2 linked regions of the Actinocorallia herbida genome follow. The protein of the gene in region 1 binds, or shares a complex with, the protein of each later gene. Links are inferred from orthologs where the notes say so. Each region holds a gene or a part of one and is shown on either strand. Other genes may lie near its edges.

What was found.
Region 2: rplP (region 1) and rplI share a complex: the UniProt entries of both Bacillus subtilis proteins name them as parts of the 50S ribosomal subunit. The link is inferred for Actinocorallia herbida from one-to-one orthologs.

Annotation. Positions count from the first base shown.
Region 1 is NZ_RJKE01000001.1:9,576,507-9,590,148, forward strand. Bases 4,557-7,377 are described here. They hold rplP (50S ribosomal protein L16), read left to right. Parts: upstream 4,557-5,669; coding sequence 5,670-6,086; downstream 6,087-7,377. Other genes in these bases: rplV (50S ribosomal protein L22), read left to right, coding at 4,557-4,825; rpsC (30S ribosomal protein S3), read left to right, coding at 4,825-5,664; rpmC (50S ribosomal protein L29), read left to right, coding at 6,086-6,313; rpsQ (30S ribosomal protein S17), read left to right, coding at 6,310-6,585; rplN (50S ribosomal protein L14), read left to right, coding at 6,741-7,109. Also shown: tuf (elongation factor Tu), read left to right, coding at 1-1,172; rpsJ (30S ribosomal protein S10), read left to right, coding at 1,391-1,699; rplC (50S ribosomal protein L3), read left to right, coding at 1,708-2,364; rplD (50S ribosomal protein L4), read left to right, coding at 2,361-2,966; rplW (50S ribosomal protein L23), read left to right, coding at 2,963-3,262; rplB (50S ribosomal protein L2), read left to right, coding at 3,301-4,134; rpsS (30S ribosomal protein S19), read left to right, coding at 4,143-4,424; more of rplV, read left to right, coding at 4,454-4,556; more of rplX, read left to right, coding at 7,378-7,411; rplE (50S ribosomal protein L5), read left to right, coding at 7,414-7,983; EDD29_RS43705 (type Z 30S ribosomal protein S14), read left to right, coding at 7,988-8,173; rpsH (30S ribosomal protein S8), read left to right, coding at 8,411-8,809; rplF (50S ribosomal protein L6), read left to right, coding at 8,828-9,364; rplR (50S ribosomal protein L18), read left to right, coding at 9,367-9,753; rpsE (30S ribosomal protein S5), read left to right, coding at 9,788-10,426; rpmD (50S ribosomal protein L30), read left to right, coding at 10,423-10,608; and 4 more genes. UniProt on the Bacillus subtilis protein: Binds 23S rRNA and is also seen to make contacts with the A and possibly P site tRNAs.
Region 2 is NZ_RJKE01000001.1:9,157,271-9,173,101, forward strand. The notes cover bases 7,652-10,521. They hold rplI (50S ribosomal protein L9), read left to right. Parts: upstream 7,652-8,801; coding sequence 8,802-9,242; downstream 9,243-10,521. Other genes in these bases: rpsF (30S ribosomal protein S6), read left to right, coding at 7,652-7,856; EDD29_RS41765 (single-stranded DNA-binding protein), read left to right, coding at 7,915-8,481; rpsR (30S ribosomal protein S18), read left to right, coding at 8,549-8,785; EDD29_RS41780 (hypothetical protein), read right to left, coding at 9,347-9,535; EDD29_RS41785 (MATE family efflux transporter), read right to left, coding at 9,603-10,521. Also shown: EDD29_RS41725 (transglycosylase domain-containing protein), read left to right, coding at 1-1,562; EDD29_RS41730 (hypothetical protein), read left to right, coding at 1,695-3,269; EDD29_RS41735 (D-alanyl-D-alanine carboxypeptidase family protein), read left to right, coding at 4,560-5,402; EDD29_RS41740 (guanyl-specific ribonuclease), read left to right, coding at 5,431-5,814; EDD29_RS41745 (barstar family protein), read left to right, coding at 5,822-6,376; EDD29_RS41750 (deoxyribonuclease IV), read right to left, coding at 6,373-7,158; EDD29_RS46050 (hypothetical protein), read left to right, coding at 7,302-7,439; more of rpsF, read left to right, coding at 7,566-7,651; more of EDD29_RS41785, read right to left, coding at 10,522-10,931; EDD29_RS41790 (replicative DNA helicase), read left to right, coding at 11,160-14,696; EDD29_RS41795 (hypothetical protein), read left to right, coding at 14,815-15,831. UniProt on the Bacillus subtilis protein: Binds to the 23S rRNA.

The sequences.
Region 1 (13,642 bases):
GGACGAAGCCGCACGTAAACATCGGCACCATCGGACACATCGACCACGGTAAGACCACCCTTACCGCGGCGATCACCAAGGTGCTGCACGACGCCTACCCGACCCTCAACGCGGCCTCCGCGTTCGAGGACATCGACAAGGCGCCGGAAGAGCGCGAGCGCGGTATCACCATCTCCATCGCGCACGTCGAGTACCAGACCGAGTCGCGGCACTACGCTCACGTCGACTGCCCCGGTCACGCGGACTACATCAAGAACATGATCACCGGTGCCGCCCAGATGGACGGCGCGATCCTGGTCGTGGCCGCCACCGACGGCCCGATGCCGCAGACCAAGGAGCACGTGCTCCTGGCCCGCCAGGTCGGCGTTCCCTACATCGTCGTCGCCCTGAACAAGTGCGACATGGTGGACGACGAGGAGATCCTGGAGCTCGTCGAGCTCGAGGTCCGCGAGCTCCTGTCGGAGTACGAGTTCCCGGGCGACGACGTCCCGGTCGTGCGCGTCTCCGCCTACCAGGCGCTCCAGGGCGACGAGAAGTGGGCCGGTTCCATCCTCGAGCTCATGAAGGCCGTGGACGAGAACATCCCGCAGCCCGAGCGTGAGACCGACAAGCCGTTCCTGATGCCGATCGAGGACGTCTTCTCGATCACCGGCCGTGGCACCGTCGTCACCGGCCGCATTGAGCGCGGTGTCGTCAACGTCAACGAGGTCGTCGACATCATCGGCATCAAGGAGAAGAGCACCTCGACCACCGTCACCGGTGTCGAGATGTTCCGCAAGCTCCTCGACCAGGGCCAGGCGGGCGACAACGTCGGTCTGCTCCTGCGCGGCATCAAGCGCGAGGACGTCGAGCGCGGCCAGTGTGTCATCAAGCCGGGCACCAACACCCCGCACACCGAGTTCACCGCGCAGGTCTACATCCTGGGCAAGGACGAGGGCGGCCGCCACACCCCGTTCTTCAACAACTACCGTCCGCAGTTCTACTTCCGGACGACCGACGTGACCGGCGTGGTGAACCTCCCCGAGGGCACCGAGATGGTCATGCCGGGCGACAACACCGACATGACGGTCCAGCTGATCCAGCCGGTCGCCATGGAGGAGGGCCTGAAGTTCGCCATCCGTGAGGGTGGCCGGACCGTCGGCGCGGGTCGCGTCGTCAAGATCCTCAAGTAAGACATCACCTATGTGACCGCGGGGGAGTGCCCCGCCTGTGCGGAAGGTACCCCCGCGGTCACATATCATTGCCTCTGGCCCTTTTTCGGTTAGGGGCACGCCGCGAGTGCGCGAGCACTCGCATTTGACACGTCAGCCCGCCTCTCGCGAGAGCGGGAGGTTATAGCGGAGAGAGTCCACAGCTCGCCGCTTGAGCAGTAAAGGACACCGAGGGCACCATGGCGGGACAGAAGATCCGCATTCGGCTCAAGGCCTACGACCACGAGGTCATCGACAGCTCGGCGAAGAAGATCGTGGAGACTGTCACGCGGACTGGCGCCAAGGTCGCCGGACCGGTGCCGCTGCCGACCGAGAAGAACGTGTACTGCGTCATCCGCTCGCCGCACAAGTACAAGGACAGCCGCGAGCACTTCGAGATGCGCACGCACAAGCGGCTGATCGACATCATCGACCCCACCCCGAAGACGGTTGACTCGCTCATGCGGCTCGACCTCCCCGCGGGCGTGGACATCGAGATCAAGCTCTAAGGAACACGATGAGCGTCAACAGGAAGGGCGTCCTGGGCGAAAAGCTCGGCATGACCCAGGTTTATGACGATGAGGGCCGGATCGTTCCGGTGACCGTCGTCCTCGCCGGGCCCAATGTCGTGACCCAGGTCCGCTCCACCGAGAACGACGGCTACAACGCCGTGCAGCTCGGTTTCGGGCAGATCGACCCGCGCAAGGTGAACAAGCCGGCCGCCGGCCACTTCGAGAAGGCCGGCGTCACGCCGCGCCGCTACCTCGTCGAGGTCCGCACGGACGACGCCGCCGAGTACACCCTCGGTCAGGAAGTCACCGCCGAGACCTTCGAGGCCGGCCAGAAGATCGACGTGACCGGCACCAGCAAGGGCAAGGGCTTCGCCGGTGTCATGAAGCGCCACGGCTTCGCCGGTCTGGGCGCGGGCCACGGCGTGCAGCGCAAGCACCGCTCGCCGGGCTCCATCGGTGGCTGCGCGACCCCCGGTCGCGTGTTCAAGGGTCTGCGCATGGCCGGCCGCATGGGCTCGGTCCGCAAGACCATCCAGAACCTCACCGTGCACTCCGTGGACGCCGAGAAGAACCTCATCCTCATCAAGGGTGCTGTTCCCGGCCCCAACGGCGGCGTGGTGCTGGTCCGCAACGCCGTGAAGAAGATGGAGACCCAGTCGTGACGAAGGTCAACGTCGAGCTGGCCCCCGAGATCTTCGAGGCCAAGGTCAGCGTTCCCCTGATCCACCAGGTCGTGGTGGCGCAGCTCGCCGCGGCGCGGCAGGGCACGCACAAGACCAAGACCCGCGGTGAGGTCAGCGGCGGTGGCAAGAAGCCGTACCGCCAGAAGGGCACCGGCCGCGCCCGTCAGGGCTCGACCCGTGCGCCGCAGTTCGCCGGTGGTGGCATCGTCCACGGTCCGCAGCCGCGCGACTACACCCAGAAGACGCCGAAGAAGATGAAGGCCGCCGCTCTGCGTGGCGCCCTGAGCGACCGGGCCCGCGCGGGTCAGGTGCACGTCGTCGACGGCCTGGTCGAGGGGGACGCCCCCAAGACGAAGCTCGCCGTGAAGGCGCTGCGCGAGGTGACCTCGGCCGTGCGCGTCCTGGTGGTCCTGGACCGCGAGGACGAGCTGACCTGGAAGTCCCTGCGCAACGAGCCTTCCGTGCACGTCATCGTCGCCGACCAGCTGAACACCTACGACGTCATGGTCAATGACGACATCGTGTTCACCGAGAAGGGCTACGAGGCTTTCGTCGCCCACGCCAAGGGGAGCGACAAGTGAGCAACATCTACGACCCCCGGGACATCCTTCTCGCGCCGGTCGTGTCCGAGAAGTCCTACGGTCTGCTCGACGAGGGCAAGTACACCTTCGTCGTCGCGCCGGGCGCCAACAAGGTCCAGATCCGCCAGGCGGTGGAAGAGGTCTTCGGCGTCAAGGTCACGGGCGTCAACACGATCAACCGGCAGGGCAAGCGCAAGCGCACCCGCCACGGCTACGGCAAGCGCAAGGACACCAAGCGCGCGATCGTCAGCCTGGCGGAGGGCGAGCGGATCGACATTTTCGGCCCCCAGGCCTAAGGGCCGGGGTTCCGAACTGGATGGGATGAACGAAAAAGATGGGCATCCGTAAGTACAAGCCGACGACTCCGGGTCGTCGTGGCTCCAGCGTGGCCGACTTCGTCGAGATCACGCGGTCCGAGCCGGAGAAGTCGCTGCTGCGACCGCTCCCCAAGAAGGGCGGCCGTAACAACCACGGCCGCATCACCACCCGCCACCAGGGTGGCGGGCACAAGCGCGCCTACCGTGTGATCGACTTCCGTCGCCACGACAAGGACGGGATCCCGGCCAAGGTCGCGCACATCGAGTACGACCCCAACCGGACCGCGCGCATCGCTCTGCTGCACTACGCGGACGGTGAGAAGCGGTACATCCTCGCCCCGCAGGGCCTGCGTCAGGGTGACGCGGTGGAGAACGGCGCCGGCGCCGACATCAAGCCCGGCAACTGCCTTCCGCTGCGCAACATCCCCGCGGGTACCGTGGTGCACGCCATCGAGCTGCGTCCGGGCGGCGGTGCCAAGCTGGCCCGTTCCGCGGGCTCCGGCGCCCAGCTCCTGGCCAAGGAGGGCATGTACGCGACCCTGCGTATGCCGTCCGGCGAAATGCGCAAGGTCGACGTCCGCTGCCGCGCGACGGTGGGTGAGGTCGGCAACGCCGAGCAGTCCAACATCAACTGGGGCAAGGCCGGCCGTATGCGGTGGAAGGGCAAGCGCCCGACCGTCCGCGGTGTCGCCATGAACCCGATCGACCACCCGCACGGTGGTGGTGAGGGTAAGACCTCTGGTGGACGCCACCCGGTCAGCCCGTGGGGCCAGAAGGAAGGCCGGACCCGTAAGCCCGGCAAGCCCAGCGACAAGCTGATCGTCCGTCGTCGCAGCAACAAGAAGCGGTAGGAGTCGTCATGCCACGTAGCCTGAAGAAGGGCCCCTTCGTGGACGACCACCTTATGAAGAAGGTGGACTCGCAAAACGAGAAGGGGACCCACACCGTCATCAAGACGTGGTCGCGGCGCTCCATGATCGTGCCGGAGATGATCGGTCACACGATCGCCGTGCACGACGGCCGCAAGCACGTCCCGGTGTTCGTCAGTGAGTCGATGGTCGGACACAAGCTGGGCGAGTTCGCGCTCACCCGCACGTTCCGCAGCCACGTCAAGGAAGACCGCCGCAGCCGTCGAGGCTGAAGCGCAGCAATCACACGAGAGGAACAGTCATGGAAGCCAGGGCCCAGGCGCGGTTCATCCGCGTCACGCCCAGGAAGGCCCGCCGTGTGGTGGACCTCATCCGTGGCCTGCCGGCCGCGGAGGCTCAGGCTGTGCTGCGCTTCGCCCCTCAGGCAGCCAGCGAGCCGGTCGGCAAGGTGCTGAACAGCGCCATCGCCAACGCCACCCACAACTTCAACCTGGGGCAGGACACGCTCGTCGTCTCCCGCACCTGGGTTGACGAGGGTCCGACCCTGAAGCGGTTCCGGCCGCGTGCGCAGGGTCGCGCTTACCGCATCAACAAGCGCACCAGCCACATCACCGTGGTCGTCGAGTCCGTCGATGAGGGCGCGCCGGTCAAGAAGACAAGGAGGGCCCGGTAGTGGGGCAGAAGATCAACCCGCACGGGTTCCGACTCGGTATCACGACCGACTTCAAGAGCCGTTGGTACGCCGACAAGCTCTACAAGGACTACATCAAGGAAGACGTCGCGATCCGGCGCATGCTCACCAAGGGCATGGACCGGGCCGGCATCTCCAAGGTGGAGATCGAGCGCACCCGTGACCGCGTCCGCGTGGACATCCACACCGCCCGGCCGGGCATCGTCATCGGCCGCCGCGGCGCGGAGGCCGACCGCATCCGGGGCGACCTGGAGAAGCTGACCGGCAAGCAGGTCCAGCTGAACATCCTCGAGGTCAAGAACCCCGAGATGGACGCGCAGCTCGTCGCGCAGGGCGTGGCCGAGCAGCTGTCCAGCCGTGTCGCGTTCCGTCGCGCCATGCGCAAGGCGATCCAGTCGTCGATGAAGTCCGGCGCCAAGGGCATCAAGGTCCAGTGCTCCGGTCGTCTCGGCGGCGCGGAGATGTCCCGGTCGGAGTTCTACCGCGAGGGCCAGGTGCCGCTGCACACCCTGCGCGCGGACATCGACTACGGCTTCTACGAGGCCCGGACCACCTTCGGCCGCATCGGCGTGAAGGTCTGGATCTACAAGGGTGACGCCGCCGCCACTCGCGCCGAGCGCGAGCAGCGGGCGGCCGCCCAGCGCGCCGGTGCCGGCGCCGGTGGCGGCGGCGACCGTCGTGGCGGGGACCGCCGCGGTGGCCGCAGCGACCGCCCGGCCCGTGGCGGCGCCCGTCGCGGTGGTGGCGAGCGCGCCCCGCGTCAGAACGAGAACACCGCGCCGGCCGCCCCCGAGGCTGCTCCGGCGCCTGAGGGGAGCTGAGTTCCATGCTGATCCCTCGCAGGGTCAAGCACCGTAAGCAGCACCACCCGAAGCGCCGTGGTATGGCCAAGGGCGGTACGAAGGTGACGTTCGGCGAGTACGGCATCCAGGCTGTCGAGGGTCACTACGTGACCAACCGGCAGATCGAGTCCGCTCGTATCGCCATGACGCGCCACATCAAGCGTGGCGGCAAGGTCTGGATCAACATCTTCCCGGACCGCCCGCTGACCAAGAAGCCGGCCGAGACCCGCATGGGTTCCGGTAAGGGTTCCCCCGAGTGGTGGATCGCGAACGTCAAGCCCGGTCGGGTGATGTTCGAGCTGTCCTACCCGAATGAAGAGATCGCTCGTGAGGCGCTCACCCGCGCCATCCACAAGCTGCCGATGAAGTGCCGGATCGTGAAGAGGGAGGTGGGCGAGTAATGGCGAACACGGCCGAAGACCTGCGCACCCAGCCCGAGGACGAGCTGGTGACCAAGCTGAAGGAATTCAAGGAGGAGCTTTTCAACCTCCGGTTCCAGGCGGCGACCGGTCAGCTGGAAAGCCACGGGCGGCTGCGGACGGTCAAGCGAGAGATCGCCCGCATCTACACCGTGATGCGGGAGCGCGAGCTCGGCATCGTCACCGTTGCCGAGGAGGGCGAGAAGTGAGCGAGACCACCGAGACCGCCGCGAGGGCGAACCGCAAGGTCCGTGAGGGCCTTGTGGTGAGCGACAAGATGGACAAGACCGTCGTCGTCGCCGTCGAGGACCGCGTCAAGCACCGTCTGTACGGCAAGATCATCCGCCGTACGACCAAGTACAAGGCTCACGATGAGGCCAACGCCTGTGGCGTCGGCGACCGGGTCCGCCTGATGGAGACCCGTCCGCTGTCGGCGTCCAAGCGCTGGCGCGTCATCGAGATCCTGGAGAAGGCCAAGTAACTGGACCTGCGGGGGGCCGAGCTGCCCCGGCCGCCGGGCGTGTCCCGTGCCGCGGCAGCTCCCCGCACTCCCCCTCCCGGGCCGATTCCGGAAGGGCAGATCCACCAGGCTCCGGCGCAGACCGGAGAACCGGTGAGAACCAACAGGAGTTAGAAGTGATCCAGCAGGAGTCGCGACTGAAGGTCGCCGACAACACTGGTGCGAAGGAGATCCTTTGCATCCGTGTGCTCGGTGGCTCCGGTCGGCGCTATGCGGGCATCGGTGACATCATCGTCGCCACGGTGAAGGACGCCATTCCCGCGGCCGGCGTGAAGAAGGGCGACGTGGTCAAGGCCGTCGTCGTTCGCACGCGCAAGGAAGTCCGTCGTCCCGACGGTTCCTACATTCGTTTCGACGAGAACGCGGCTGTCCTCATCAAGGATGGCGGGGACCCCCGGGGCACCCGTATCTTCGGCCCGGTCGGCCGCGAGCTGCGCGAGAAGAAGTTCATGCGCATCGTCTCGCTCGCGCCGGAGGTGCTGTAATGAAGATCCGCAAGGGCGACGAGGTCGTCATCATCGCCGGTAAGTCCAAGGGCGCCACCGGCAAGGTCATCGCCGTCGACACCACGCGCGAGCGCGTGACCGTCGAGGGTGCGAACCTCATCAAGAAGAACACCAAGGTCGACGCCCAGGGCAAGGGCGGCGGGATCGTCACCGTCGAGGCGCCGCTGCACGTCAGCAATGTCGCGCTGGTCGAGGATGGCAAGCCGACTCGCGTGGGCTACACGGTCAACGACGACGGCAAGAAGGTCCGGATCTCCCGTCGTACCGGCAAGGAGATCTGAACATGACCGAGACTTCCGTCGAGATCCCCCAGCCGCGGCTCAAGCTGCGCTACCGGGAAGAGATCAAGTCGCAGCTGCAGGAGCAGTTCGATTTCGCCAACGTCATGCAGATCCCCGGTCTGACCAAGATCGTGGTGAACATGGGTGTCGGTGAGGCCGCCCGCGACGCCAAGCTGATCGAAGGCGCCGTCAAGGACCTGACCGCGATCACCGGTCAGAAGCCCGCCGTCGCCAAGGCGAAGAAGTCCATCGCGCAGTTCAAGCTGCGCGAGGGCATGCCGATCGGTGCGCACGTCACGCTGCGCGGCGACCGCATGTGGGAGTTCCTCGACCGGCTGCTGTCGCTCGCGCTGCCGCGCATCCGCGACTTCCGGGGTCTCAACCCCAAGCAGTTCGACGGCCGGGGCAACTACACCTTCGGTCTGACCGAGCAGGTCATGTTCCACGAGGTCGACGTCGACAAGGTCGACCGGCAGCGTGGCATGGACATCACCATCGTGACGACCGCGACCAACGACGAAGAGGGCCGGGCGCTGCTGAAGCTCCTCGGCTTCCCGTTCAAGGAGGCCTGAGAAGATGGCGAAGAAGGCTCTGATCGCCAAGGCTGCTCGCAAGCCGAAGTTCGGCGTCCGGGGTTACACCCGGTGCTCGCGCTGCGGTCGCCCGCACTCGGTCTACCGGAAGTTCGGCCTGTGCCGTGTCTGCTTCCGTGAGATGGCGCACCGGGGCGAGCTGCCCGGCATCACCAAGTCGTCCTGGTAAGGACGGCGACCCGGCCCGGGGTTCCCGGGCCACACGGGACACCACGCGGATCTCGTGCCGTGACCGCCGATTGCGCGGTCACGGCGCGGATCGCGTACCGTACGTACAACAAACCGGGCGCGCGTCCCTGACGGCGCCCACGACCACGCTGTAGGTCCGTAGGGTCCTGCGCTCCCCGCTCGTGAGGCGGGAGGAGCCGGGGCAGCTGGAAACCGCAGCGAGGAGGGCCAAGCGGCCATGACGATGACCGACCCGATCGCAGACATGCTCACGCGTCTGCGTAACGCGAACTCGGCATACCACGACAGCGTGTCGATGCCGTACTCGAAGATCAAGGCGCACATCTCGGAGATCCTCCAGCAGGAGGGCTACATCACCGGATGGCACGTGGAGGATGCCGAAGTCGGCAAGAAGCTCGTGGTGGACCTGAAGTTCGGTCCCACCCGCGAGCGCTCCATCGCCGGTATCAAGCGCGTTTCCAAGCCCGGTCTCCGGGTTTACGCGAAGAAGGACAACCTGCCGAAGGTCCTGGGCGGACTGGGCGTCGCGATCATCTCGACGTCCTCCGGACTCATGACCGACAAGCAGGCCGGCAAGCGCGGCGTGGGCGGCGAAGTCCTCGCCTACGTCTGGTAGCGGAAGGAGAAACAGACAATGTCTCGCATTGGACGTCTGCCCATCTCCGTTCCCAGCGGAGTCGAGGTCAAGATCGAGGGCCAGAAGGTCTCGGTCAAGGGCCCGAAGGGCTCGCTTGAGCAAGTGATCGCTGAGCCGATCGCGGTCGAGCTGAACGACGGTGTGGTCTCGGTCACCCGTCCGAACGACATCAACACGGTTCGGAGCCTCCACGGCCTGAGCCGCACCCTGATCTTCAACATGATCGTCGGGGTCACCCAGGGGTACGCCAAGACCCTTGAAATCCAGGGCGTCGGTTACCGCGTCGTGGCCAAGGGCAGGGACCTCGAGTTCTCCCTCGGCTACAGCCACCCGATCCTGATCAAGGCGCCTGAGGGCATCACCTTCACGGTCGAGAAGCCGACCCTGTTCAAGGTCGAGGGCATCGACAAGCAGCAGGTCGGCGAGATCTCTGCCAACATCCGCAAGCTGCGCAAGCCCGACCCGTACAAGGGCAAGGGTGTGCGGTACCAGGGTGAGCAGATCCGCCGCAAGGTCGGAAAGGCTGGTAAGTAGTCATGGCTGGCACCAAGGGCCTGTTCCGGAAGGGCACGAGCAAGCGGGCGACGTCCCGCAAGCGCCGTCACCTTCGGGTTCGCAAGAGGGTCGTCGGCACGGCTACGCGTCCGCGCCTCATCGTGACCCGCTCCACCAAGCACGTCTTCGTCCAGGTCGTCGACGACACCCTGGGCAAGACCGTCGCCTCCGCGTCGACCATGGAGGCCGAGCTGCGCTCGGCCGAGGGCGACAAGACCGCGAAGTCCAAGGAAGTCGGCAAGCTCGTCGCCGAGCGCGCCAAGGCCGCCGGTGTCGAGGCCGTCGTCTTCGACCGGGCGGGCAACAAGTACCACGGTCGCGTTGCCGCCGTCGCGGACGGCGCCCGCGAGGGGGGTCTCGCACTGTGACCTCCAGGACCCAGTCTGAGAAGAGGAACCACTAATGGCAGCTGCTCCCAGTCGCGGAGGCGGCCAGGGCGGCGAGCGTCGTGACGGCCGTCGTGACGGACGCCGTGACGACCGCCGCGGTGGCGCCGACAAGGGCACGTCTTACATCGAGCGCGTCGTCGCGATCAACCGCGTCGCCAAGGTCGTGAAGGGTGGTCGTCGCTTCAGCTTCACCGCCCTCGTGATCGTCGGCGACGGCAACGGCACGGTCGGCGTCGGCTACGGCAAGGCCAAGGAAGTCCCCGCGGCCATCGCCAAGGGCGTCGAAGAGGCCAAGAAGAACTTCTTCAAGGTCCCCAGGATCCAGGGCACCATCCCGCACCTCACCCAGGGTGAGGCCGCCGCGGGCGTCGTGCTGCTCAAGCCGGCCAGCCCCGGTACCGGTGTCATCGCCGGTGGTCCGGTGCGCGCCGTCCTGGAGTGCGCGGGCGTGCACGACGTGCTCTCCAAGTCGCTCGGCAGCTCGAACGCCATCAACATCGTCCACGCGACGGTGACGGCGCTCAAGCAGCTCAAGCGCCCCGAGGAGATCGCGGCCAAGCGTGGCCTGCCGATCGAGGACGTCGCTCCCGCCGCCATGCTGCGCGCGCGTGCCGCCGGTCTCGAGGCCGCGAAGGTCGAGGTGAACTCGTGAGCCAGCTCAAGATCACGCAGATCAAGTCCGTGATCAGCGAGAAGCAGAACCAGCGGGACTCGCTGCGGACCCTGGGCCTCAAGAAGATCGGCCAGAGTGTCGTTCGGGAGGACAAGCCCGAGGTCATCGGCCTGATCCGCACCGTTGCCCACCTGGTGAAGGTGGAGGAGGTCGAATCATGAGCGAGGCGTTGAAGGTCCACGACCTCAAGCCGGCTCCGGGCGCCCACAAGAAGAAGGTCCGCAAGGGCCGGGGCGAGGCGTCCAAGGGCAAGACCGCCGGTCGCGGTACGAAGGGCACCAAGGCCCGGAACACCGTGCGGGTCGGTTTCGAGGGCGGCCAGATGCCGCTGATCCGCCGGGTTCCGAAGCTCAAGGGCTTCAAGAACCCGAACCGGGTCGAGTTCCAGGTCGTGAACCTGGACAAGCTCGGCGAGCTGTACCCCTCCGGTGGAGAGGTCACCGCCGAGGACCTGGCGGCCAAGGGCGCGGTCCGCGCCGGCCGTCCGGTGAAGATCCTCGGCACGGGCGAGATCTCCGTCGCGGTGCAGGTGAAGGTGAACGCCTTCTCCGGCTCCGCCAAGGAGAAGATCGTCGCCGCCGGCGGGACCGCCGAGCAGGTCTGACGGTCTCTTGTACGAGATGCGGAACCGGGGCTGACCGTCCATCGTTGGAGGGTCGGCCCCGGCTGCGTCTGCTGTTAGCATTCGACGGGTCCCACTAGGGACCCGTGCAAGGGTTTGGATCGCGGCCGCCCCGGCCGTCTGAACAGGTCGTAAACGCGCAGGAGGAATGGTGCTCACCGCTGTTGTTAGGGCATTCAAGACGCCCGACCTGCGCAAAAAGCTACTGTTCACGTTGATGATCATCGTGGTGTTCCGGATCGGTTCACTGCTCCCGACCCCGGGCGTCAACGTGGGCGCGGTACAGACCGCGATCGATGCCGCCGAATCCGGCGCCAACGCGAGCCTGTATTCGCTGATCAACCTCTTCAGCGGCGGCGCGCTGCTCAAGCTCTCGATCTTCGCGCTCGGCATCATGCCGTACATCACCGCGAGCATCATCCTGCAGCTGCTGACCGTGGTGATCCCACGCCTGGAGGCCCTCAAGAAGGAGGGCCAGGCCGGCACCACGAAGATCACCCAGTACACCCGGTACCTGACGATCGCGCTGGCGATCCTGCAGTCGACGGGCATCGTCGCGATGGCCTCGACCGGCAACCTGTTCACCGGGCAGTCGGTGGACATCCTGTACGACACCTCGCTGTTCACGGTCGTCACCATCGTCATCGTGATGACCGCCGGCACCGGTGTCATCATGTGGCTGGGCGAGCTCATCACCGACCGCGGCATCGGCAACGGCATGTCGATCCTCATCTTCACCACGGTCGTCGCCTCGTTCCCGCAGCAGTTCATCAACATCTTCCAGACCAAGGGCGGCTTCGTCTTCACGATCGTCCTGCTGGTCGGTCTCGCGATCGTCGCCGCCGTCGTCTTCGTCGAGCAGGCGCAGCGCCGCATCCCGGTGCAGTACGCCAAGCGGATGGTCGGCCGCCGCATGTACGGCGGCACCTCGACCTACATCCCGCTGAAGGTCAACCAGGCGGGCATCATCCCCGTGATCTTCGCCTCGTCGCTGCTGTACCTGCCGCAGCTCGCCGGTCAGCTCTGGCCGAACAGCGAGTTCCTCGGGAAGTACCTCCTGCCCTACCTCCAGCAGGACAACCCGGTGAACATGGCGGTCACGTTCGCACTCATCGTGTTCTTCACGTACTTCTACGTGGCCATCACGTTCAACCCCACTGAAGTCGCCGACAACATGAAGAAGTACGGTGGTTTCATCCCGGGCATCCGTCCGGGGCGGCCGACCGCCGAGTACCTCGACTACGTGCTCACGCGGATCACCGCCCCCGGCGCGCTCTACCTGGGTCTGGTCGCCCTCATTCCGTTGGTGGCGTTCTCGCTGATCCAGGCGGCGAACGACTTCCCGTTCGGTGGCACCAGCATCCTGATCATCGTCGGCGTTGGGTTGGACACCGTGAAGCAGATCGAATCTCAGCTCCAGCAGCGTAGTTACGAAGGTTTCCTCCGCTAGTGCGTATCGTGCTCGTGGGCCCCCCGGGAGCGGGCAAGGGAACTCAGGCCCAGTTCATCGCATCCCATCTGTCGGTCCCGAAGATCTCGACAGGTGACATCTTCCGCGCCAATGTGAGCGGCGGAACCGAGCTCGGCGTCCTCGCCAAGCAGTACATGGACAAAGGCGACCTCGTCCCCGACGAGGTGACGGTCGCCATGGTGCGGGACCGTATCTCCCAGCAGGACGCCCTCGGTGGGTTCCTGCTGGACGGATTCCCCCGCAACGTGCCGCAGGCCGAGACCCTGCGCACGATCCTGGCCGAAGGCGGCCTGGCCCTGGACAAGGTCCTGGAGCTGGTGGTCGACGAGGAAGAGGTCGTGCGGCGGCTCTCGGGCCGGCGGACCTGCGGCCAGTGCGGCCGCATCTGGCATGTGGAGTTCGACGAGGGTCGCGACGACATCTGCGACGACTGCGGCGGCTATCTCTTCCAGCGCGATGACGACAAGGAAGAGGTCGTCCGGCACCGGCTCGAGGTCTACAAGGAACAGACCGAGCCGCTCGTGGAGTTCTACGACAAGGAAGGGATCCTGGTGGGCATTCAGGCCACCGGGACCGTCGAAGAGGTCACCGGCCGCGCGCTCGGCGCGCTGCGCGCGTAGACCTACTAGCAGGGCAGCAGGGGGGACGGGTGTTCAGAAGGCGGACGCGCATCCAGGTGAAGTCGCCTGAGCAGATCGAGCTCATGCGGGTCGCCGGGCGATTGGTGGGCGAGACGCTCGCCCTGGTCGCCGCGGCGGTGAAGCCGGGCGTCAGCACGCTGGACCTGGACCGTATCGCCGAGGACAACATTCGCGGCGGCGGTGGCATCCCATCCTTCATCGGCGTACCCGGGCCGATCACCCCCTTCCCGGCCACCCTGTGCACCTCGGTGAACGAGGAGATCGTGCACTGCATCCCGCGCGCCGACAAGGTGCTGCGCGAGGGCGACGTCGTCTCGATCGACTGCGGCGCGATCGTGGCCGGCTGGCACGGCGACGCCGCCGTGACCGTGGCCGTCGGCGAGATCGCCCCGGACGTCTCGAGCCTCCTCGACGTCACCGAGGAGTCGCTGTGGCGCGGTATGGCGGCCTGCAAGGTCGGC
Region 2 (15,831 bases), 420 kb from region 1 along the record:
CTGCCCCGCAGTCCGACAGCCAGCAGGCCTACATCCTCGACCGGGTGCTCAGCGAACTGGGGCAGATCCCGGACTTCGACGAGACGGCGGTCACCACCTCCGGTGGATACAAGATCTACACCAGCCTCAACCCGAAGCTGATGGACTACGCCGAGGAGGCCGTCAAGAAGGCCGGCCCCGACGCCACGCTCTCCAAGAAGAACGAGAAGATCATCCGTTCGGGCCTGGTCGTGGTGGACCCGAAGGACGGCTCGATCGTCGCCTTCTACGGCGGCAACCCGAAGCGCAACATGCCGAACGCGGCCCTGGTCGACCAGCCGCAGATCGGTTCGTCGTTCAAGCCCTACGTGCTGGCGACCGCGCTTTCCGAGGGCTTCAACGTCAAGTCCCTCATCGAGGGCCGCGGACTCATCTGTCTCGACAAGACCACCGGTGACGTGATCGCGGACGCCAAGAGCGAGACGGTGTGCCAGGACCAGCGGGGCGGCTACTGGATGCGCAGCGCGCACAGTGAGGGCCAGGCGATCACCCTGGTCAAGGCGACCGAGCAGTCGATCAACTCCTCGTTCGTCAAGCTCGGCATCAAGGTCGGCCTGGACAAGGTGATCGCGAAGGCCAAGGACTTCGGCCTGCCGACCGAAGGCATGGATCCGGCCAACCCGAGCCTCTCGCTCGGTGTCTCCAACGTCCCGGCCATGTACCAGGCCGCGGGCTACGCCGCGTTCTCCAACGGCGGCACCGCGTACACTCCGCACCTGATCACCAAGATCACCCACAAGGACAGCGGCACCGGCAAGGAATCCGAAGTCCCTCTGCCCTGGAAGAAGAAGCAGGTCCTCACCGAGGACCAGGCGGCCCAGGCCACCGAGGCGATGAGGGCGGTCGTCACCAGCGGTACCGGTAAGGAGGCACGGCTCGTCAACGGCCAGCCCGCCGCGGGCAAGACCGGCACCACCGACGAAGGGGCCGCCACCTGGTTCGTCGGCTACACGCCGCAGTACTCCGCGGCCGCGACGGTGTACCACCAGAAGAGCAAGTCGATGGAGCCCTATATCGGGGAGTCCGCCTCCTACGGTGGCCACTACCCGGCGCTCATCTGGAAGGCCTTCATGGACAAGGCCTTGGCGGGTTCGGACCTCGAGCAGTTCCCGACGCCCACCTACACGGGCGACACGATGAAGTGGGACACGCTGAAGCCGAAGCCCACCAAGACCGACAAGTGCGGTCCGATCGAGCAGATCATGAACCAGTGCGAGAACAACGGGCACGGCGACGGTGGCGGCGGTCAGCAGGACCTGCCGGGCTGCCAGGTCGGCCAGCTCCCGCCCGCCTGTGACGCGACCAAGCCGCCGCCCGGCACCGAGAACGACCCGCCGGACTGGTTCTGCGTCGCGCACGCCGACTACCCGGCCTGCGCCACGCAGGACGGCGGCGACCAGGCCCACGTCGACAACGACGGCGACGGTGTCACCGCCGACCAGGACCCGAACGACTACGACCCGAACGTCCCGAACCAACAGAACAACGGCCAGGGCCAAGGCAACAGACAAACAGCGCAATAGCCTCAAGGGAAGGGCCCGTGCTCCGGAGCACGGGCCCTTCCCCCTTTCCCGCCGCCACCGGGCAGGGCTGAGGTGCGGGGGTTTGGCGGTGTTTACAGGGGGCAGAGGGCGGGCGTGGTAGAACGCCTCAGTATGAAGAGGCTGATCCCTCGGAGGGCTGACCGGACCGCGGCAGGCGCGTGGCTGACCGCCGCGCTCGCGGTGGCCTGGTTCTCGATCGTGGCGATCCGGGTGATCCCGCACGACGGGCCCTGGCCGGACTACCTGACCCGCTGGAACCGCTGGGACGCCGACCGGTTCTGGTGGCTCGCGACCTACGGCTACAGCGGCGGCCCCCCGGACGTCTACGACCCGGAAAGCTGGCCCGCCTTCTTCCCCGGATACCCCCTGGTCATCCGGTTCGTGGGCCTCGTCGTCTCGGACTACCGCGCCGCCGGCCTCCTCATCTCCCTGCTCGCCGGCCCCGTCGTCGCCATCGCCCTCTCTCGCCTGACCGATCTCCCCACTTCCACCCCCACCTTCCTCCGCCACCGCATAGGCGCCCCCCCATCCCGCACCTCCGCCCTGGACGGCTCCTCCGAGCGCGCTCCCGGTTCAGGACGCACCCGCGATCACGCCGGGAAACACCCCTCGGATCGTGCGGGCGGGGCCACCGAGCGCACTTCCGGATTCGTCGCTGGGCGGGACCGGGACCACGCCGCCGAGTGGATCCCGGATCGCGGTGCCGAGCATGCGTCCAGCGGGTCCGGGCGTGCCTCCGGGTTCGGTGCGGAGAGCGCCGCCGAGCGGGCTTCGGGTGGGGTCTCCGGGCGGGTCGGTGAGCGGACTGCCGAGTTCGGGGCCGTCGGGGTGGGCACCGAGCGTCCCGGGTCCGCGGGGGCCGCGGAGCGGCGGAGGGGCGCGACCGCGCCAGGCGGCGCGGATCTGGACGCGGGCACGGAGGAGCGGCCGGAGGCCTGGTGGGGCAGGCCCGGCTTCCTCGCCGTGCTGGCGATCATCACCAGCCCGTGTGCGGTGTTCCTCTTCGCCGCCTACTCCGAGGCGCTCTTCCTCGCCCTGGCGCTGCCCGCCTGGCTGCTCGCCAAGAAGGGGCGCTGGGAGTACGCCGCGCTTCTCGCCGCGGCGGCCTCGGTCGTCCGGATCACCGGCCTGTTCCTCGCACTCGCCATGATCGTCGAGTTCCTCGTCGGACCGCACGGCCGCAAGGCCCGCAACTGGCGCAAAGCACCCTTCCTTATCGCCCCCTTCGTCTCGATCGCCGCCTACATGGGCTACCTCTGGTACGAGACCGGCGACATGATGGCCTGGCAGCACGCCCAGGAGAAGGGCTGGAACCGGCAGACCGTCATGCCGTGGGAGTCCTTCAAGACGACCTGGGTCAACGCCTTCCAGATCCAGTCGGAGTGGACGAACGCGTTCCGCGTCGAGATCGCCGCGGCGGCCGTCGGCGTCCTCCTCGTCGCCTGGCTCCTGCACCAGCGCCAGTGGCCCGAATTCGTCTATGTCGCCACCCAGCTCGCCGCCTTCATGACGTCGAGCTTCTACCTCTCCATCGGCCGCGCCACCCTCCTCTGGTTCCCCCTCTGGATCGTTCTCGGCCACCTCATGTCCCGCCACCGCTGGCTCCTCGCCGTCTACCTGTCGATCTCTCTCCCTTTGATGGTCGCTTTCACCGCCTCCTTCACCCAGGGCCAGTGGACCGGCTGACCCCACCCGGACGTCACCTCCTCAGGAGGGGTACGGGGGCTCAGGCGCTGCGGGGCCGGTGGACCGGCCGACCCCACCCGAACGCCACCCGGCCCGTCCCGCGCACGCCTCGTCCCCGGGCCGCCCCGCTCCCAAGAGCCGTCGGTCCATGGCGGCGCCTGTGGGCGCTGGCCTGGCCCATGGCCCAGGCCCTGGGCGCCTGGGGGCGCGGGGCTGGCATCGGCCCGGTCCCGGCCCCCCGGCGTCCGGCGTCCGTGGGCTCGTCCATGGCCTTGGGCCCCGGGCGGCCTGTAGGGGGTGGCTAGAAGAGGCTGCGGCGGTCTCGGGGGCGGGTCAGGCGGGTTATGTGGGTGGCGATCTGGCTGAGGTGGGCGGGGGCAGGGGTCCAGCCGGAGTTCTGGAGGATGGTGAGCCAGGCGGAGAGGTAAGGGCGCGGGGGCGGTGCGGAACTCCGCGGTGACGGGGAGGACGCGCCAGCCGGCTTCGGCCAGGACGGCGTGGCGAAGGGCGTCGCGGGTGCGGTTGGCACGGCCGGTGTGGAAGGCCTCGCCGTCGTATTCGAGGGCGCTGCGGTACTCGGGGTGGCCCAGATCGAGGCGGTAGCCGGTCGGGAGGGCCGGGACCTGGCAGGACGGCTTGGGGAAGCCCGCGTCTATGACGACCCCGCGCACGAGCGACTCGCCGGGGGATTCGGCCCCGGGATCGGCCATCCGGATGACGGCGACGGCCTGGGCGGTGCCCCGGCCCCGTGCGCGCCGTGCCCGGCCCGCCAATGCCTCCCGGCCGACGCCCAGGGCCAGTGCCTGGTCGACGACGGCGAGCGCGTCATATCGGGGGAGCTCCCGCGCGCAGTCGAACACGGTCCGCTCCAGGGTGGTGAGCACCCGCCCGTCCCTCTCCGTGAGATCCGGCGACGGCAGGGGCGCGCCGCGCGGATCGGGCAGCGCGACGTCCAGCGGAATCGCCTCCGCGGGGCGGCGGGGCACCGCGAGCCCCCACAGATGGGCGGCCGTGCGCAGCCTGAGGACGGCCCCGGGCTCGGCGGCACCGAGCCGCCGCGCCCGTTCGGCGAGCGGCCCCCGCCCGCGCAGGCTGACGAACGCGAACCGCGATCCGGGCATCGAGAACAACGTCGTTTGCGTCATGCCCCCAGCATGCGCTCCGCGATCGCCCCGCAGCGGACGGCGATCGAATCTGTGGACAACTTTCTTCGAGCCCGTGCGGTTTGCGTGATGTCAGTGTCGGCTGACAAGGTGGCGACCGTCCTGAACCGAAAGATCCGGGAGCGTCGTGCGCAAGCTGATCGCCGCCGTGGCCGCCGGTGCGGCCCTCGTCGCCGTCCCCGCAGCCCCTGCCGCCGCCGCTCCCGACGTGACGAAGCCGCCCTCGTCGATCAAGGCGGGGGCGGGTCTGCTCAGCCTCAACGGCAGGACGATCTGGAAGAGCAAGGCCGACACCAAGCGCCCGATCGCGAGTCTCACCAAGGTCATGACGGCCATCGTCGTGCTCCGCACCGAGACCGATCTGGACCGGCCGATCAAGATCAAGCGGAAGTACACCACGTACGGCGACAAATGGGGCGCGACCGAGGCCCGTCTCGTCGTGGGCGACCGCGTCAAGGTCCGCGACCTGCTCTACGGCACCCTCCTGGAGTCCGGCGCGGACGCCGCGGCCGCCCTCGCCGACACCTACGGCCCCGGATACGACGGGTTCGTCAAGAAGATGAACGCCGAGGCCAAGCGGCTGGGATTGGCGAACACCAAGTACGCCAACTTCGACGGCCTGCCTTACCCGTCGCAGTATTCGACGTACTCGACGGCCGCCTCGCAGGTGAAGCTCGGCCGGTACGCACTGCGCTTCCCGACCCTGAAGAAGATCTTCGCCACGAAGAAGATCACGGTGCGCAGCCTGAACGACCGTTCTTACACCTGGAAGAACACCAACACCCTGATCGGCAAGTACGAGGGCGGCCTGGGCATCAAGACCGGGTACACCTCGAAGGCCGGGTACTGCCTTCTGTTCGCCGCCCAGCGCGGCAAGAAGATCCAGATCGGCGTGATCCTCGGCGCCCCCACCGCGAGCCGCCGCTTCACCGACGCCACCCGCCTGCTGAACTGGGGATTCGGCATCTGACGCGGCGTCCGCCCTAAGATCACGCACCGTGATCACAGCGATACGCGCGATCCTCCCCGTCCTCCTCCTGCTGTCCGTCCCGGCCTGTGGGTCTTCGACGACCACCGTCCGCACCGCCGTCCAGACGACGGTCGCGCACGCGACGATCGAGTTCGCGGATCTCCCCAGAGCAGCCCAGAAGACCCTGACCCTCATCGCCGCAGGCGGCCCCTACCCTTATCGACGGGACGGGTCGGTCTTCGTCAACCGGGAGAGGCTCCTGCCGGCACACCCCCGTGGGTACTATCGGGAGTTCACCGTCGCCGCGCCCGGCCAGCACTACAGGGGGCCGCGGCGGATCGTCGTGGGCGAGGGCGGAGAGCGCTACTACTCGCCCGATCACTACCGCACATTCCTGCGGATCACCGGCTGAGGAAGGCATGCAGGGGCTCGAAGACGTGATCGCCGGCCAGGGGACGCCCGGCGTCTACCGCTGGGAGATCGACCCGGCGGAGCTGTTCCGCACCGTGCGCAGGGCGCCGTCTCCGGCGACCCCCACGAGGACCCCCGAAGGGCGGCTCGCGCTACCGCTGGCGATGAGCGGCGGCCATACCGACGTGGAGATGCCGCCCTGGCTCATCGCCGCGGAAGACGGCGGGTGGGAGGTCTTCGGCCTGGGCCCCGCCGAAGACAAGGACGCGTTCTTGGCGCACGTGGGCGAGGTGCTGGAGTTCCCCGAGTACTACAACGCCCATAGCTGGGACGCCTGCTACGACCTGCTCACCGACATGGAATGGCTGCCCGCCCAGGTGGGCTACCTGATCGTCTGGCCGGGCTGGCGCGAGCTGTCGGAGGCGGCGCCCGAGGTCTTCGCGACCGCGCTCGAGGTCTTCGGCGACGCCGTCGAGGCGTGGGCCGAGAGCGAGACCCCGATGTTCGTGCTGCTCCCGGCCGGTCCGGGCGAACTGCCCGGCCTCCCCGAACTGGACGGCTAGCCCTCCGCGGCCGTCAGGGACTCGCGCAGCCACGCGATGTCCTCGGCCTGCCCCTCGCCCGGCGTCTCCACGACGATCGGGGCGGCGGCCTCCCGGCAGACGGCGAGGATCAGCTCGGGGTCGATCTGGCCCTTGCGCAGGTTGGCGTGCCTGTCGGCGCCGGAGTCGAACGCGTCGCGGCTGTCGTTGCAGTGGATCAGGTCGATCCGGCCGGTGATCGCCTTGATCCGGGTGACGGCGTCGATCAGGGCCTCTCCGCCCGCGTGCGCGTGGCAGGTGTCCAGGCAGAAGCCGACCTTCTCCGCCATCCCGTCGACGCCGTCCAGGGTTTCCCAGAGCTGGGCGATCCGGTCGAACCGCCGGGCCATGGCGTTGCCGCCGCCCGCGGTGTTCTCGATCAGCAGCGGGACCGGGCAGTCGAGCCGCTCGAAGACCTTGCGCCAGTTGTCGAACCCGACCTGCGGGTCGTCGGTGTCGCCCAGGTGGCCTCCGTGCACGATCAGGCCCTTGGCGCCGATGGCCGCGGCGGCGTGCAGGTGCTGCTGGAGCAGCTTGCGGCTGGGGATGCGGATCCGGTTGTTGGTGGTCGCCACGTTGATCCGGTACGGGGCGTGGACGAAGACCTCGACGTCCGACGCCGCGATCGCCTCCGCCAGCCCGTCCGGGGCGACGGGGGCCTTGAAGCTCTGGGGATCGCCGATGAAGATCTGGACGACCTCGGCCCCGACCTCGGCCGCGGCCTCGATCGGATCGAGTGCTCTGACGTGGGCTCCGATGCGCATACGAGTCAGATTATCGGCGAGTCCACAGCTTGGACCCCGTTTTGTCACCCGCAGAGGCTAGAGTCGAACACGACTTCGATAGGGAGGAGGACCGGATGGTAGAGGAGACGGCGAGGCACGCCGGGCGGTCTGCTGAGCAGGGTGTGAATGAATTCGCACAGCTCGACGACCACGCGCTGATCGACGAACTGTCCACCTTGACCACCCAGACGGCGCGCATGCGCGCCCGGATGTTCGACCTCATGGCCGAGCTGGACAGGCGGCGCGCCAACGCGGCATGACGACCTGCGACGCGCTGGTACTGTGGTCCGGTCCCGTACTGTGCGCAGAGCACGGACGGGCAGGCAGCTAGCCCTCCTGTCACGGACACGCCGTGACCGCATCAGTCCAGAGGAGGTAGGGACCTCATGCGTCGCTACGAAGTCATGGTGATCCTCGACCCGTCGCTCGACGAGCGCGCGATCACCCCCACCGTCGACCAGTTCCTGAACGTCGTCAAGACCGGCGGCGGATCGGTCGAGAAGGTCGACGTCTGGGGCCGTCGGCGCCTGTCGTACGACATCCAGAAGAAGTCCGAAGGCATCTACGCCGTCGTCGACCTCACCGCGGAGCCCGCGCTGGTCAAGGAGCTCGACCGCCAGCTCAACCTGAGCGAGTCGGTGCTGCGCACCAAGGTTCTGCGTCCCGAGGTCCACTAGTCCTCAGCGACTAGTCCTCCGGCGACCGGCCCCACACTCCAGGCGGGAGCGATAACCCATGGCAGCAGGCGACACCACGATCACCCTCGTCGGCAACCTCGTCGAGGACCCGAACCTGCGGTTCACCGCGTCCGGGCAGGCCGTCGCGTCCTTCCGGGTCGCGTCCACGCCGCGTTTCCTGGACAAGGCGACCAATGAGTGGAAGGACGGCGAAAGCCTCTTCCTCACGGTCAACGTCTGGCGTCAGGCGGCGGAGAACTGCGCGGAGAGCCTCCAGCGCGGTATGCGCGTGATCATCCAGGGCCGCCTCAAGCAGCGCTCCTACGAGACGCGCGAAGGCGAGAAGCGCACCGTCTACGAGATCGAGGCCGACGAAGTGGGCCCGTCGCTCAAGAACGCCTCGGCCAAGGTGACCAAGACCTCCCGTCAGGGCGGTGGCGGTTTCGGCGGCGGAGGCGGCGGCGGTTACCAGGGCGGCGGCGGAGGCGGCGGCTACCAGCAGGGTGGCGGCGGCGGTTACCAGGGCGGCGGAGGCAACTCCGGCGGCCAGGCCCCGCCCGCTGACGACCCCTGGGCCACCAGCGCCCCGTCCGGCGGAGGCTACTCCGACGAGCCCCCGTTCTAAACGAAGTATTCTGTCCATGATGTCCATTCCTGCATAACGCAGGGCTCTGCACTCTAGGAGCACCACGATGGCCAAGCCACCGCCCCGCAAGCCGAAGAAGAAGGTCTGTCTGTTCTGCCAGGAGAAGATCTCCTACGTGGACTACAAGGACACGACCCTCCTCCGGAAGTTCATCTCCGACCGCGGAAAGATCCGCGCTCGCCGGGTGACGGGCAACTGCACCCAGCACCAGCGTGATGTCGCTACGGCGATCAAGAACGCTCGTGAGATGGCGCTGCTCCCGTACACCTCGACCGCTCGCTAGGAAGGGGACGAACATAATGAAGCTCATCCTCACCCAGCAGGTGGCCGGCCTCGGTGCGCCGGGCGACGTCGTCGAGGTCAAGGACGGCTACGGCCGCAACTACCTCGTGCCCCGCCAGTTCGCGATCCTGTGGACCAAGGGCGCCGAGAAGCAGATCGCCGTGATCAAGAAGGCGCGCGCCGCCCGCGAGATCGCGACGTTCGACCAGGCCAAGGAAGTCGCCGACTCCCTCAAGGGCCTCAAGGTCGTCGTCAAGGCCCAGTCCGGCAAGAGCGGTCGCCTGTTCGGCGCCGTGACCGCCGGTGACATCGCCGACGCCGTCAAGGCGGCCGGCGGTCCGGACCTCGACAAGCGCCGCATCGAGATCTCGAACCCGATCAAGACCGTGGGCGCCCACCAGGTCACCGTCCGTCTCCACTCGGAGATCGGCGGAACGGTCAACCTGACCGTCGCCTGACGCTCACCAGCAGCCGCGCGAGGCCCGCATCCGCATCGGATGCGGGCCTCGCTCGTTTCCACGCCGTCCCGTCTGTGTGCCGTCCTGATCTCCGAGATGCCCCGTCAGTTCTCGATGACGGCTCGGCGGGTGCGGCGCCGGGCGGACTCCGGGTCGATGCCCTCCACGAGTGTGAAGATGTGCTCGACGCGCTCGGCGAGCAGATCAGGTGGCAGGCCGGCGAGACCGTGCGCCGACAGCTCGTCGATCGCCTGGCTGAGCCGGGCCAGCCTTTCCCCGTGTGGTGAACGCATGTTCGAAGTCTAGCGCGCCCCACTGACAATTCGAGCATGTTTTCGAATCGGGAGTCCGGGGCAGCTCTCAGCGGACGGCGCCCGTCACGAGCCAGCGGCCGGAACGCGCGCGGAAGGCCAGCGTGCCGAGCCGGATCAGCATCCACCAGCCGAGGGAGACCCACAGTGCGACGATCCCGTGGTCCGCGGCGAGCCGTACCGCCGGGACGAACGCCGCGAAGGTCGCCACTCCGGCCCAGGCGAGGTAGCGCATGTCGCCCGCGCCGATGAGGACGCCGTCGAGCACGAACACCAGGCCGCCGAGCGGCTGGATGAGCGCGACGACCACGAGCGCGTGCAGCAGCAGCGCAGAGACGGAGGGGGAGGCGTCGAACAGAGGGGGGATCGCCGTGCGGGTGGCCAGGAGCACGGCGCCGAACGCGCACGCGGCGCCGAGCCCCCACCAGAGCATCCGGCGCGTCACGGCGCGCGCCCTGGCGACGTCCCCGGCCCCCAGATGACGCCCCAGCAGCGACTGCCCGGCGATGGCCACCGCGTCGAGCAGGAACGACGACAGCATCCAGATGCGGGAGCTGATGCCGTAGGCGGCGGCCACATCAGTGCCCTGATGGGCGGCCGCCCTTGTGGACAACACGAGCGTCGCCTGGAGCGTCACCGTACGGATGACGAGGGCGAAGCCGGAGGCCGCGGCCGTGCGCAGACCCCGCAGGTCGGGCCGCAGCCCTGCCCGGTGCTTTCGTGCGAGGGAGACGACCGCGCCCAGGTAGACGAGTCCGCCCGCGGTCTGCGCGGTGACGGTGCCCCACGCCGATCCGGCGATGCCCCAGTCGAGGACGAGCACGAACAGCACGTTGAGCCCGAGGTTCAGGGCGAACATGGCCACCGAGACGGCCAGGGGGAACCGCCCGTTCTGGAGGCCGCGCAGGATGCCCGTCCCGGCGAGGACGACGAGCATGCCGGGGGCGCCCAGGAGAGCGACCCGCAGGTATTCGGTCGCGTAGGGGTTCTCGCCGAGGAATCCGACGATGGCGGGGGCGAGGGGCACCCCCGCGGCGACGATGAAGGCGCCGAGGATAAGCGCGAGCCAGATGCCGTCGACGCCCTGACGGGTCGCCTCTCGGCGCCGTCCCGCGCCGACCTGGCGGGCGACGGCGGCGGTCGTGGCGTAGGCGAGGAAGACGCAGCACCCGACGACCGTCGCCATGGCCTGTCCGGCGATCGTCAGCCCGGCCTGTTGCGCGGTGCCGAGCCGTCCGACGATCGCGGCGTCGGAGAGCAGGAAGAGCGGTTCGGCGACGAGCGCGAAGAATGCCGGGATCGCGAGCCTGAGGATCTCTCCGTTGAGGCCTCCGCCGCGCGCGGTGTCGAGGTTTTCTCGAGGGTTTTCGTCATCCACAGGTTGTGGATCGTACTTCCGCAGCTCAGGGCCTCATTTCGTGATCTGGCAACGCGGTTGTCCCCAAGTTGTCCACAGGTTATCCACAGGCTGGGGGGACCTCTGCACAGGTCATCCACAGGGTTATCCACAGGGCTGAGTTGGAGTCGCTCCGCTTCGGTCCGAGAATGTCAGACGGTCGGGTTAGAACGGTGGGGCAGGTCTGCCCGGAGAGCGGAGGTGTGCGGGGTGAGCATCGCCGAGATCCCCAGGCAGGAATCGGAGTTCGAGCGGGTGCCGCCGCACGACCTCAATGCCGAGCAGTGCGTGCTGGGCGGCATGATGCTGGCGCAGGACGCCATCTCCGACGTGGTCGAGGAGCTGCGCTCCAACGACTTCTACCGGCCCGCGCACCAGGTCATCTATGACGTCATCCTCGATCTGTACGGCCGCGGCGAACCCGCCGACGCCGTCACCGTCGGGGCCGAGTTGACCAAGCGCGGCGAGCACACCCGCACCGGCGGCGCCCCGTACCTGTTCACGCTCATCAACTCCGTGCCCACGGCCGCCAACGCCGGGTACTACGCCAAGATCGTGCAGGAGCGCTCGGTGCTGCGCCGCCTGGTCGAGGCGGGCACCCGCATCGTCCAGCTCGGCTACACCGCGGGCGCCGACGCCGACGATCTGCTCGACCAGGCCCAGGCCGAGGTCTACGCGATCGCCGACAAGCGCTCCGGCGAGGACTACCTCCAGCTCGGCGACATCATGCCGGGCGCGCTCGACGAGATCGAGGCGATCGGCAGCCGCGACGGCTCGATGGTCGGCGTGCCCACCGGCTTCACCGATCTCGACGCGCTCACCAACGGCCTGCACGGCGGCCAGATGATCGTCATCGCGGCCCGGCCCGCGATGGGCAAGGCGCTGGATCTCGACACCCCGCTCCCGACCCCCGCGGGCTGGACCACCATGCGCGCCGCGGCCCCGGGCGATCTCCTGCTCGGCTCCGATGGCCGCCCCGTGGCCGTCACCGCGATCAGTGAGGTGATGGAGGGCCGCCCCTGCTTCGAGGTGGAGTTCTGCGACGGCGCCAGGATCGTCGCCGACGCCGAGCACCTGTGGACGACCCTGGAGTCCTCCGGCGTCGAGGCGGTGAGGACCACGGCCGAGATCGCGGCGTCCCTTCTCGCCTCCGACGGTTCGCCGGCCCATACCGTCGCCCTGCACGCTCCGCTGGTCCTGCCATCGGCACCCCTCCCCGTCGCGCCTTACGCCTTCGGCGCGCTCGTCGCCTCCGCCGCGGTCGCCTCACCCGTCGAGGGCGAACTCGCGATGCGCGTCGAGGGTGCGCTCGCCGGTCGTCCACGGCCTGGGGAGAACGAACTCGCCGCGGACTCCGGGCTCCCGAGCGCCTACCTGCGCGCTTCCGCGCCGCAGCGCCGCGCCCTCCTCGCCGGAATCCTCGACGCGGCGGGTCTGTCCCGCCCCGACGGCACGATCACCCTGCCCGCGCTTCCCGCCGCCCTCGCCGACTCCGTCGCCGAACTCCTGGCCACCCTCGCCCACCCCTGCACCCGGCGCCCGGCCCTGCCCGGCGAGACCGGGGAGCGGGCGGACATCGTGTTCGTCACCGACGAAGAGGTCTTCCGGGACTCGGTGAAGGAGCGTGCGCACAAGGAGGCGCGGCGGGAGGCCGGGCCGGTGGCCGGCGAGCGGCGGATCGTCGCGGTACGGCCGGTGCCGTCTCGGCCGGTCAAGTGCGTGCAGGTGGACGCGGCGGACCGGCTGTACCTCGCTGGGCGGCGCATGGTGGCCACCCACAACTCCACGCTCGCGCTGGACTTCGTGCGGGCCGCGTCCATCAGGCACGGTCTGACCTCGGCGTTCTTCAGCCTGGAAATGGGCCGGAACGAGATCACGATGCGTCTGCTGTCGGCGGAGGCGCGGGTGGCGCTGCACGCGATGCGCTCCGGCACCATGAACGACGACGACTGGACCAGGCTCGCCCGCCGCATGAGCGAGGTGGCCGAGGCTCCCCTCTTCATCGACGACTCGCCCAACATGTCGATGATGGAGATCCGCGCCAAGTGCCGCCGCCTCAAGCAGCAGCACGACCTCCGCCTCGTCGTCATCGACTACCTCCAGCTGATGTCCTCCGGCAAACGGGTCGAAAGCCGCCAGGTCGAGGTCTCGGAGTTCTCCCGCTCCCTGAAGCTCCTCGCCAAGGAGCTCCAGGTCCCCGTCATCGCCCTCTCCCAGCTCAACCGAGGCCCGGAACAGCGCACCGACAAACGCCCCATGGTCTCCGACCTTCGCGAATCGGGCTGTGTCACCGCCTCCACCAGGCTGATGCGCGCCGACAACAACGAGGAGGTGACCATCGGGGAACTGTTCGCCAGCGGTGCGCGGGACATTCCCGTGTGGGCGCTGGACGACCGCCTCAAGTACGTGCCCAGGACGCTCACCCATGCGTTCTCCAGCGGCCACAAGGAGGTCTTCCGGGTCACGCTGTCGTCGGGCAGGCAGGTCGAGGCGACGATGAACCACCCCTTCCTCACTTACGGCGGCTGGCGGGACCTCGGCTCGCTCGCCGTCGGCGCCCGCGTGGCGGTGCCGCGGCACGTTCCGCCGCCGCTCAACACCGCCCGGATGGACGACGACGAGATCGTCGTCCTCGCGCACCTGATCGGTGACGGCTCCTTCGTCAAGAGCCAGCCGATTCGCTACGCCAGCACGGATGAGGCATGTCTCGGTGTCGTGGAGGAGTCGGCGGTCCGCAGGTTCGGCGTGCGAGTGCGCAGGGACGACCACGTGGACGCCCGGGTGACGACGCTCCGGCTGGCCTCGCCGCATCACCTCACGCACGGTTCGCGCAATCCGATCGCGGAGTGGCTGGACAAGCTCGGTCTGTTCGGCCTGCGCTCGGCCGAGAAGTTCGTGCCGCATCCCGTCTTTTCCCTGCCGAAGGACCAAGTCGCGCTGTTCCTGCGCCATCTGTGGGCGACCGACGGTTGCGTGTGGTGGGACGACAAGAGCGATATGTGCCGGGTGTACTACGCCTCGTCCAGCCGTCGCCTTGTGGACGACGTCGCGCGGCTGCTGCTCCGTTTCGGCATCATCACGCGGGTCAAGACCTCCCGGAAGGAGGGGTACGAGCCCTCTTACCAACTGCACATCTACGCCGCGCCGAACCAGCTGGCGTTCTTCGAGCACGTCGGCGTGCACGGGGCCCGCGGTGAAGTCGCGCGGGAGGCGGCTCCGCGCCTGCGAGCCAAGCGGGCGAACACGAATCGTGACACGGTTCCCGTCGAGGTCTGGGACGACGTCAAGACGATCCTCACCGAACGCGATATGAGTCACCGGGAGTTCGCCAGGGCGCTGGGTACGAAGTTCTGCGGCAGCACCCAGTGGAAGCACGCGCCGGGACGGCAGCGCCTCACCCGGGTGGCGGAGGTGCTGGAAAGCACCGAACTTGAACTGATGGCGACCAACGACGTGTTCTGGGACGAGATCGCCTCGGTCGAGAGCATCGGCGTCCAGGAGGTCTTCGACGCGACGGTCATGGGCCTCAGTAACTTCATCGCCAACGGCATTGCCCTGCACAACAGCATTGAGCAGGACGCGGACATGGTGATCCTGCTGCATCGTGAGGACGCGTACGAGAAGGAGTCTCCACGGGCGGGGGAGGCGGACCTGATCGTGGCGAAGCACCGTAATGGTCCGACGGCGACGGTCACCGTGGCCTTCCAGGGGCACTACAGCCGGTTCGTCGACATGGCGACGGGGTAGCCGGCCCGGTCATCGTCTTCGGTGGGGCGGCCTGGTGAGGTCGGCCTGCCGGGGGCGGTGAGGATCTAAGTATGAATACCTATATGCCGCTTGCGTCGGGGCTTCTACTGTTCGTCCCATGTTGCTGAAGCGGGTGGGTGTCGTCGTGGTCGCGTTCGGCGCTGTGGTGTGGGTGGGTGCGGAGGCCCCGTGGGATGACGGGAACGACCGGTGGAAGCTGGTGGCCGATGAGGGATCGGTCGTGTTCGGGGAGGTGGTCGCGACCGGGGAGCGGGAGGCGTGGGCGTTCGGGTGGGAGAAGGTCGGCATCAAGGCGTGGATGCCGATGGCGGACGGGCCGAACCGGCCGACGGCGTTCCACTGGGACGGGAAGGACTGGGCGGAGCAGGAGCTTCCGGTCGAACGCGGGGAGATCGGCTCGGTCGTCGCCGTCTCGCCGTCCGACGTCTGGGCGCTCGCCGGCACCGACGACGGCGGCACCTCGGCCCTGCACTGGGACGGCGGCGCCTGGACGGTCGCCAGGACGTTCCCCGCAGATGAGGGCTTCTTCACCCTGGCCGCCGCCGGTGGCGATGTCTGGCTCCTCGGCGACCACACGGCCTGGCACTACGACGGTGCGGCCTGGTCGCAGCGGGAGATCCCGTTCGACGCCTTCCGGGCGAGTGCCCGTGCCGCCGACGACGTCTGGGCCATCGACATCACCGCCGCCGCGGTCCACCGCTTCGACGGCAAGGACTGGGCGGCCGTCGACGTCGCCGATGCGCTCCCGACCGAACCTCCCCCGGCCGATGACGCCCCGCCCAGCCCGGAGGGCCCGCGGTTGGACTCCATCACCGCCGACGCGTCAGGTGTCTGGATCACCGGAGAGATCGGAGTCTCGCCCTTCCTGCTGTTCCAGACGGACACGGGATGGCGCAGCGAGGACATCTCCGAAAAATCCGGCCGTATGACGCACTCGGAACACCCCGTCGCGGACGGCGTCGGCGGCCACTGGTTCCTCGGCTCGACCGACGTCAACGGCTATGACTCCGCGCTCGCCCATCGGGACGCGAAGGGCGGGTGGACAAAGGTTCCGTCCGGTGGCGAACTGTCGTCCCTGTCGGTGTTCCCGGGTGGACCGCTCTTCGCGACCGGA